3 regions of the Bradyrhizobium sp. Kon58 genome follow, and region 1 is predicted to be linked to each of the others. Evidence: predicted binding sites of a transcription regulator. Region 1 holds the regulator's gene; each other region holds the start of a gene.
What was found. The regulator PhoB, encoded in region 1, activates phosphate uptake and scavenging genes when phosphate is short. The targets are predictions, from matches to a motif close to TGTCATNNANCTGTCAT.
Positions count from the first base shown of each region.

Region 1 (2,263 bases):
GCAAAGGCCTTCGACACCGACCTCCAGGAACTCACGCGCCTGGTCGCCGAGATGGGCGGCATCGCCGAGCGCATGATCGTCGAGTCCGTCGACGCATTGATCCGCCGCGACGTCCCCCTCGGCCAGCGTGTCGTCGCCATCGACACCGAGCTCGACGCGCTGCAGAAGCGCATCGAGGAGCGCGCGGTGCTCACCATCGCCCGCCGCCAGCCGATGGCGGTCGATCTGCGCGAGATCGTCGGCGCCATGCGCGTCGCGACCGATCTCGAGCGCATCGGCGACCTCGCCAAGAACATGGGCAAGCGCGTCGCGGCGCTGGAGACGGACTTCCATCCGCTCAAGCTGTTCCGCGGCCTCGAGCACATGACCGACCTCGTGCAACAGCAGGTCAAGTCGGTGCTGGACGCTTATGCCGCGCATGATTTGCCGGCGGCGATGGCAGTGTGGAAGGGTGACGAGGAAGTCGACGCCATCTGCACCTCGCTGTTCCGCGAGCTCCTGACCTACATGATGGAGGATCCGCGCAACATCTCGTTCTGTATTCATTTGATGTTCTGCGCCAAGAACATCGAGCGGATCGGCGACCACGCCACCAACATCGCCGAGACCGTGTTCTACATGATCGAGGGCCAGGCGATCACCGACAAGCGGCCGAAGGGCGACATGACGACCTTTGCCAACACGGTACCGAACACCTGAAGACTTAAGGAGCGACGACCCGATGGGCGCACGCATTATGGTGGTTGAGGACGAGGAAGCCCTGACCGAGCTTCTCCGCTACAACCTCGAAGGCGACGGCTATGACGTCGAGACGGTGATGCGCGGCGACGACGCCGATACCCGCCTCAAGGAGCACATCCCCGATCTGATCGTGCTCGACTGGATGCTGCCGGGCCTGTCAGGCATCGAATTGTGCCGGCGGCTTCGCACCCGTCCCGAGACCAAGCAGCTCCCGATCATCATGCTCACCGCGCGCGGCGAGGAGAGCGAGCGGGTGCGGGGTCTTGCGACCGGCGCCGACGATTACATCGTCAAGCCGTTCTCGGTGCCGGAGCTGCTGGCGCGCGTGAAAGGCCTGCTGCGGCGCGCAAGCCCCGAGCGGCTCGCCACCGTCCTTGCTTTTGGCGACATCGAGCTCGACCGCGACAAGCGCCGCGTGGCGCGCTCGGGCCGGCCGATCGATCTCGGTCCGACCGAATATCGCCTGCTGGAGTTCTTCCTGGAGCACCCGGGACGGGTGTTCTCGCGCGAGCAGCTGCTCGACAGCGTCTGGGGCCGCGACATCTATATCGACGAGCGTACCGTCGACGTGCATATCGGCCGCCTGCGTAAGTTGCTCAATCTCGGCCGCGAGCAGGACCCGATCCGCACCGTCCGCGGCGCCGGTTACGCGCTGGATGATCGGTTTGCGAAGGCGGAGCAGGTGTAGGTTTCTGCGGTTAGGTTACTAACTGCCGTGACATGTCCGATGTCGTCCCGGCGAAGGCCGGGACCCATAACCACAGGGCGCGGTTTGGCGAAGACTCGGAGTTACCCTTTCGCACAACAACTAAGTGCTCGGAGTATGGGTCCCGGCCTTCGCCGGGACGACACTGCATTTGTTGAGGCGCCGCGCGTGATGACTGATCGTGCGCTAGCTTACCGCGGACCCGGCTTCACCGGTGCGCGGCGCCGATCCGACGCCGGCTGGTACGCAACGCGCGAGTGCTGGGCGCAGTAGGGCAGGCCGGACAACGCCCGTCCACCGCAGAAGAAGAAGTCCGGGCTCGAGGGATCGCCGACCGGCCAATGGCAGGTCGCCTCGTTCAATTCCAGCAGCGACAGCCGCTGGCTCATCGGCACCACGTTGTCGTAGGTGACCGGATCCGGCTCAGCCTCGACCTCGAAGGCCTGCGCCAGCGCGGTGTTGCCGCGCGAGATCGGGCGGCTCACCCGCATCATGTGCTGCGCGGGGCGCGCCTTGCGCGGCCGGGGCGCTGCCGACGATGGGCTCTTGGCGCGGCCCGAAAGGCCGAGCCTGTGCACTTTGCCGATCACGGCATTGCGGGTCACATTGCCGAGCTCCGCCGCGATCTGGCTGGCCGAAAGTCCGGCCTCCCAGAGCTTTTTCAGCTGCTCGACGCGATCATCGGACCAGGTCAAAACCGTCATTGCACCCTTTCCCTCGCTGCGCGCCAGCCATCCTGGGGCCTCGCAGCGAATGCCTAAGCCTTCAAAAACCCGTGCCGTCAGAATCCCTTAAGGCTCGCCGGGCGCGTCTTGA
Region 1 covers NZ_JBVVOT010000016.1:23,891-26,153, forward strand. The annotation lists gene phoU (phosphate signaling complex protein PhoU) at 1-699, shown strand, start outside; gene phoB (phosphate regulon transcriptional regulator PhoB) at 722-1,429, shown strand; gene AC0L20_RS24130 (GcrA family cell cycle regulator) at 1,639-2,151, opposite strand.

Region 2 (2,263 bases), on a different contig from region 1:
ATGTTGGCCTCCTCGTCGAAGCGCGCCTTCAGCTCGATCAGCGCGGTGACGGATTTGCCGGCTTCGGCAGCTTCCACGAGCGCGCGCACGATCGGTGAGTTGCTGGAGGTGCGGTAGAGCGTCTGCTTGATGGCGACGACGTCGGGGTCGCGCGTCGCCTGCTGGAGAAACTGCACCACGACGTCGAAGGATTCGTAGGGGTGATGGACGACGAGGTCCTTCTGCCGGATCGCAGCGAAGATGTCGCCGCCTTGCTCGCGGACGCGCTCGGGATGGCGGGGCACGTAAGGGGTGAATTCCAGGTCGGGCCGGTCGAGGCGGGTGAGCTGCGAGAGCTCGTTCATGGCGAGCACGCCATCGACCAGGAACACCTCGTCGTCCGCGGTCGACAGGGCATGCTGCACGAAGCTGCGCAGCTGTTCCGGCATCTTGGCGTCGATCTCGAGCCGGATCACCGAGCCGCGGCGGCGGCGCTTCAGCGCCGTCTCGAACAGGCGCACGAGATCCTCGGCCTCTTCCTCGATTTCGAGTTCGGAGTCGCGGATGACACGGAAGGCGCCCTGGCCGTGCAGATTGTAGCCGGGGAACAGGCGGTTGATGAACAGCGCGGTGGCCTGCTCCAGCGAGATCAGCCGGACGACCTTGCCCTCGGCCGGCAGGCGAATGAAGCGGTCGATCTTGCCGGGCATGCGGATCAGCGCGTTCATCTGCTTGCCGTCGGCGGCGCGCGTGAGCTGGAGCGCGATGGTGAAGCCGAGGCTCGGAATGAACGGGAAGGGGTGGGCCGGGTCGATCGCGAGCGGAGTCAGCAGCGGGAACACGTTGCTGAGGAAGTAGTCCTCGACCCAGGTTCGTTCCGCCTTGGTGACTTCCTTGCCCTCGACCAGCACGATGCCCTCGTCGGCGAGTGTCCCGCGCAGGTCGCGCCAGATTGCCTGCTGGTCGGAGGCAAGCTGCGAGACGGTCCGGTTGATGAGCGCGAGCTGCTCGGACGGGGTCAGACCGTCGGGGCTGCGCTCGGCAATGCCCTCGCGCACCTGGGCCTTGATGCCGGCGACGCGGACCATGAAGAACTCGTCGAGGTTATTCGCTGAAATCGACAGGAATCGTACCCGCTCCAGCATGGGGTGGCTGGGATTGACCGATTCCTCCAGGACGCGGCGGTTGAAGTGCAGCCAGGAGAGCTCGCGATTGATGAACCGCTCGGGGCTCGATGCGATCGCCGGCGGGCCTTCGGCCTCCGGGGCTTTTTCTTTAATTTCAACAGCTTGCGCAGAGTCCATCAGAAGTCGATCCATCCAGTTCGCCCCAATTTGCGACTTAGCCGCAAAACCCGCGGGAGCATGTGTTAGAGCGATGACGTTTCGATGACATTGATGTTCCGCCGCCCGGCCGCGTCAAGCCGCCTTGGTCAGACATCCCGGAGCAGCTCGGCCGCCAGGGCCCTTGTGACGGGACGGCCGAGGCGCAGGGCCTCGCTGTCCAGCAGGTCGACTGCCCGTCGGGCGGCGGCCGAGGACCGCTCCAGGCGAGTGGCGAGGTAGCTGACCACGCTCTCGTCCACCGCGAGCTGGCGGTCGGCGCAGAATTTGACGATCAGGCCGCGGAAGAGCTGGTCGTCAGGCGGCAGCAGCGAGATAACGGGGACGGCGCGGAGCCGCGAGCGCAGGTCGGCAAGCTCGATCTCGAGAGAAGCGGGCGCCTCGCGTCCGGTGAAGAGGACGAAGGCGCCGTCCTCACGGGCCAGATTCATCAGATGGAACAGGGCGCGCTCGTCGAATTCCCTGGCCTTGGGGTCCTCGACCACCAGCGCGCCGGTGGCGAGCGCAGCCGGGACGGCTTCGGCGGTCAGCCCATTGGCCGTGGTCGAGCGGGCGCCCGAAGCCTCGGCCCAGATCGCGGCGAGATGGCTCTTGCCGCTTCCTTCCGGGCCGGCCAGCCACATGATCCGGTTCGGCCATTCCGGCCAGGCGTCGACCAGCGCAAGACCGGCGGCATTGACGGGGCCTTCGAGGAAATTGTCCCGGCTCAGGCTCTCCGCATGCGGAAGCGAAAACGCCAATTGTCGGGGATGGACGCGGCCTGGCACGCTTGCTTTGCTCCGTGCCGGCGTGCCGGCTTCGTTTGACGAGATGCGACTTCATCGAGCGGGAGTTGGCCTTTTACGGGGCCGCTTCCCAACTCACTTGGCCTCGATCGTGCTCATGTGCCGCAACCACTCAACGAGATAGAGCGACACGGAGGAGAGCGTGAAGACCGTAAC
Region 2 covers NZ_JBVVOT010000001.1:258,105-260,367, reverse strand. The annotation lists gene AC0L20_RS01320 (RNA degradosome polyphosphate kinase) at 1-1,283, opposite strand, end outside; gene AC0L20_RS01315 (P-loop NTPase family protein) at 1,412-2,089, opposite strand; gene AC0L20_RS01310 (CDP-alcohol phosphatidyltransferase family protein) at 2,183-2,263, opposite strand, start outside.
Region 2: the regulator PhoB is predicted to act here: its motif matches at 1,357-1,373, upstream of AC0L20_RS01320 (RNA degradosome polyphosphate kinase).

Region 3 (2,263 bases), on a different contig from region 1:
GGCCCTGGAGGAGGCCGATGCCGCCATGTATGTGCGCAAGGCGCACCGGCGGCACGAGCCGCGCATCAGGCTCGTCAGCAGCTAGTTAAAGTGTGCCGAGGTCTTTCGGTACGTTGCCGAAGCTGCGGAGCAGTTTGGCGTCGCCAAATTCGCCGGTCATGGGATCGCCGCTGCGGCTGAACGCGACGGCGCCGGTGTGGCCGGCGCCGTGCGACATGATCTCGGCGCGCCGTAACGCGGCCGCCGCGCTCTGGCATTCCTCGGCCGCACCTGCGACCGGCGAGCCGTCCTCGTCGGTCAGGAAAGGTAATGCAACGTAATAGGTGACATCGGACATGGTCGGCTCCGATAGCTGACAGTCAGGCGGCGCTGCTCTTGCTGCGCGAGGTCTCCGGAATGCAACCTGCGGAAACCGCCGCCTGCAATTCCTCCAGCTCGGCCTCCAGATATTCATTGGCCATGATCAGCGCCTTGATGGTGCTGCGCAGATTGCCGTCGCACATCGCGATCGCCTGATCACAGGCTTGTTCATAATGGCCGTTGTCGAGAAGGGCGGCTGCCGACATCTGCGTTTTCCTTGGACGGTTTTCCCGGGGGCGTTGGTGCCCAAATGTTCTTATTTTGTTCCTTTCGAGTCAAGCGGATTCACATGCGGCGGGTCGCCGTGAGCTGTCCTCCTGTGGATCAGGCGATGATATCGGGCGTGATCTGGTCTTCGATGAACGCGATACGGTCACGCAACAACAGCTTGCGTTTCTTCAACCGCTGTAACCGCAACAGGTCGGGGGCGGGCGATTGATGCAGTGCATCGATCGCCGCATCAAGATCTCGGTGTTCCTGGTGCAACCGGGCGAGCTCGGATTCGAGTTCGCGCGCATCTTCATTGGTCATGTCTGCGGTGGCCGAAAAACCGATAGGCGTGAGATTAAGGCTGTGGATGCCCTGTGGAAACTATCGTCCTTGCGCGCCGTGATCGCAAGCGATCTCGGGCTGTCCCGCGTCGATCTCCCGCGGGATATTTCTGCGGTCGCTCCGACGTTGCGCAAGCGCATTGATATCACGGATTTTTCCCGCGTGGTTCCCTTACTCACGCTTCGTTACATATGAATTTTCAAAAATGACAGTGCGACGACGGATACCCATCGACAGAACGAATCGGTGATGTACACTTCGTCGTCCGGTCGAATCCAAGGTTCACCCCTACCGAGGAGGTTTCGAATGACAATTCAGGCACATCTGGTTGAATTGGAACGGAAGCATAAAACTCTCGAAAACGAATTGCACGAAGCTCTCGTGCACCTTTCAACAGACGACCTGCAAATTGTTGAGTTGAAGCGCCGGAAGTTGATGGTCAAGGACCAGATCGAGCGTCTAAGGCACGGCGACACGCTCCACTAGTAACCCCGTAACAGTGTAGAGTTGATCGCACCCTTCAAGCAGGGATGAGAGCCTTTGCGCTCATCCCTGCTGTAAGGTGCGCACCGTGCAAGGATTGCGCGGCTCTAGCTTCTTGTCTGGACGCGGTTCTTTACGCGCAACCGGAATCCAATTCGCTCTAAACCACTAGATGTTTGCGAGCTCCGCGACGTGATCCGCGATCGCGAGCGATGACGTCAGTCCGGGCGACTCGATGCCGAACAGATTGATCAGGCCGTCGACGCCGTGATCGCGCGGGCCCTGCATCAAGAAATCCTGCGTGGCCACCGCCGGCGGCACGATCTTCGGGCGGATGCCCGAATAGCTCGGCATGAGCGCACCGTCAGGCAGCGTCGGCCAGTATTTGCGAATGGCCGGGTAGAAGCGCTCAGCGCGTGACGGGTCGACCTCATAATCGATCGTCTCGATCCACTCGACGTCGGGGCCGAAACGTGCCTGCCCGGCCATGTCCAGCGTCAGATGCACCCCTAGCCCACCGGGCTCGGGCACCGGATAGATCAGGCGCGAGAACGGCGCCCTGGCATTGCAGCTGAAGTAGTTTCCCTTGGCGAGGTAGGCCGTTGGGATCCGTTCCAGCGGCATGCCCTCAATGTTGCGCGCCACATTGGTCGCCGAGAGCCCGGCGGCGTTGACGAGGAGGCTGCATTGCAGCGTCATCGGCGCTTCGCCGCCCGCCTCGATCTCGATCACGCCAGCGGTCGCCTTGGCACGGATCAGCGGGGTGTGGAACGCGAAGGCCGCGCCCGCGTCCTCGGCTTCGCCGCGCAGCGAGAGCATGTAGGCGTGGCTGTCGATGATGCCTGTCGACGGCGACAGCAGCGCGGCG
Region 3 covers NZ_JBVVOT010000020.1:109,073-111,335, forward strand. The annotation lists gene AC0L20_RS27595 (GGDEF domain-containing protein) at 1-85, shown strand, start outside; gene AC0L20_RS27600 (hypothetical protein) at 86-337, opposite strand; gene AC0L20_RS27605 (hypothetical protein) at 360-566, opposite strand; gene AC0L20_RS27610 (YdcH family protein) at 685-891, opposite strand; gene AC0L20_RS27615 (YdcH family protein) at 1,219-1,398, shown strand; gene AC0L20_RS27620 (NAD(P)/FAD-dependent oxidoreductase) at 1,564-2,263, opposite strand, start outside.
Region 3: the regulator PhoB is predicted to act here: its motif matches at 1,118-1,134, upstream of AC0L20_RS27615 (YdcH family protein).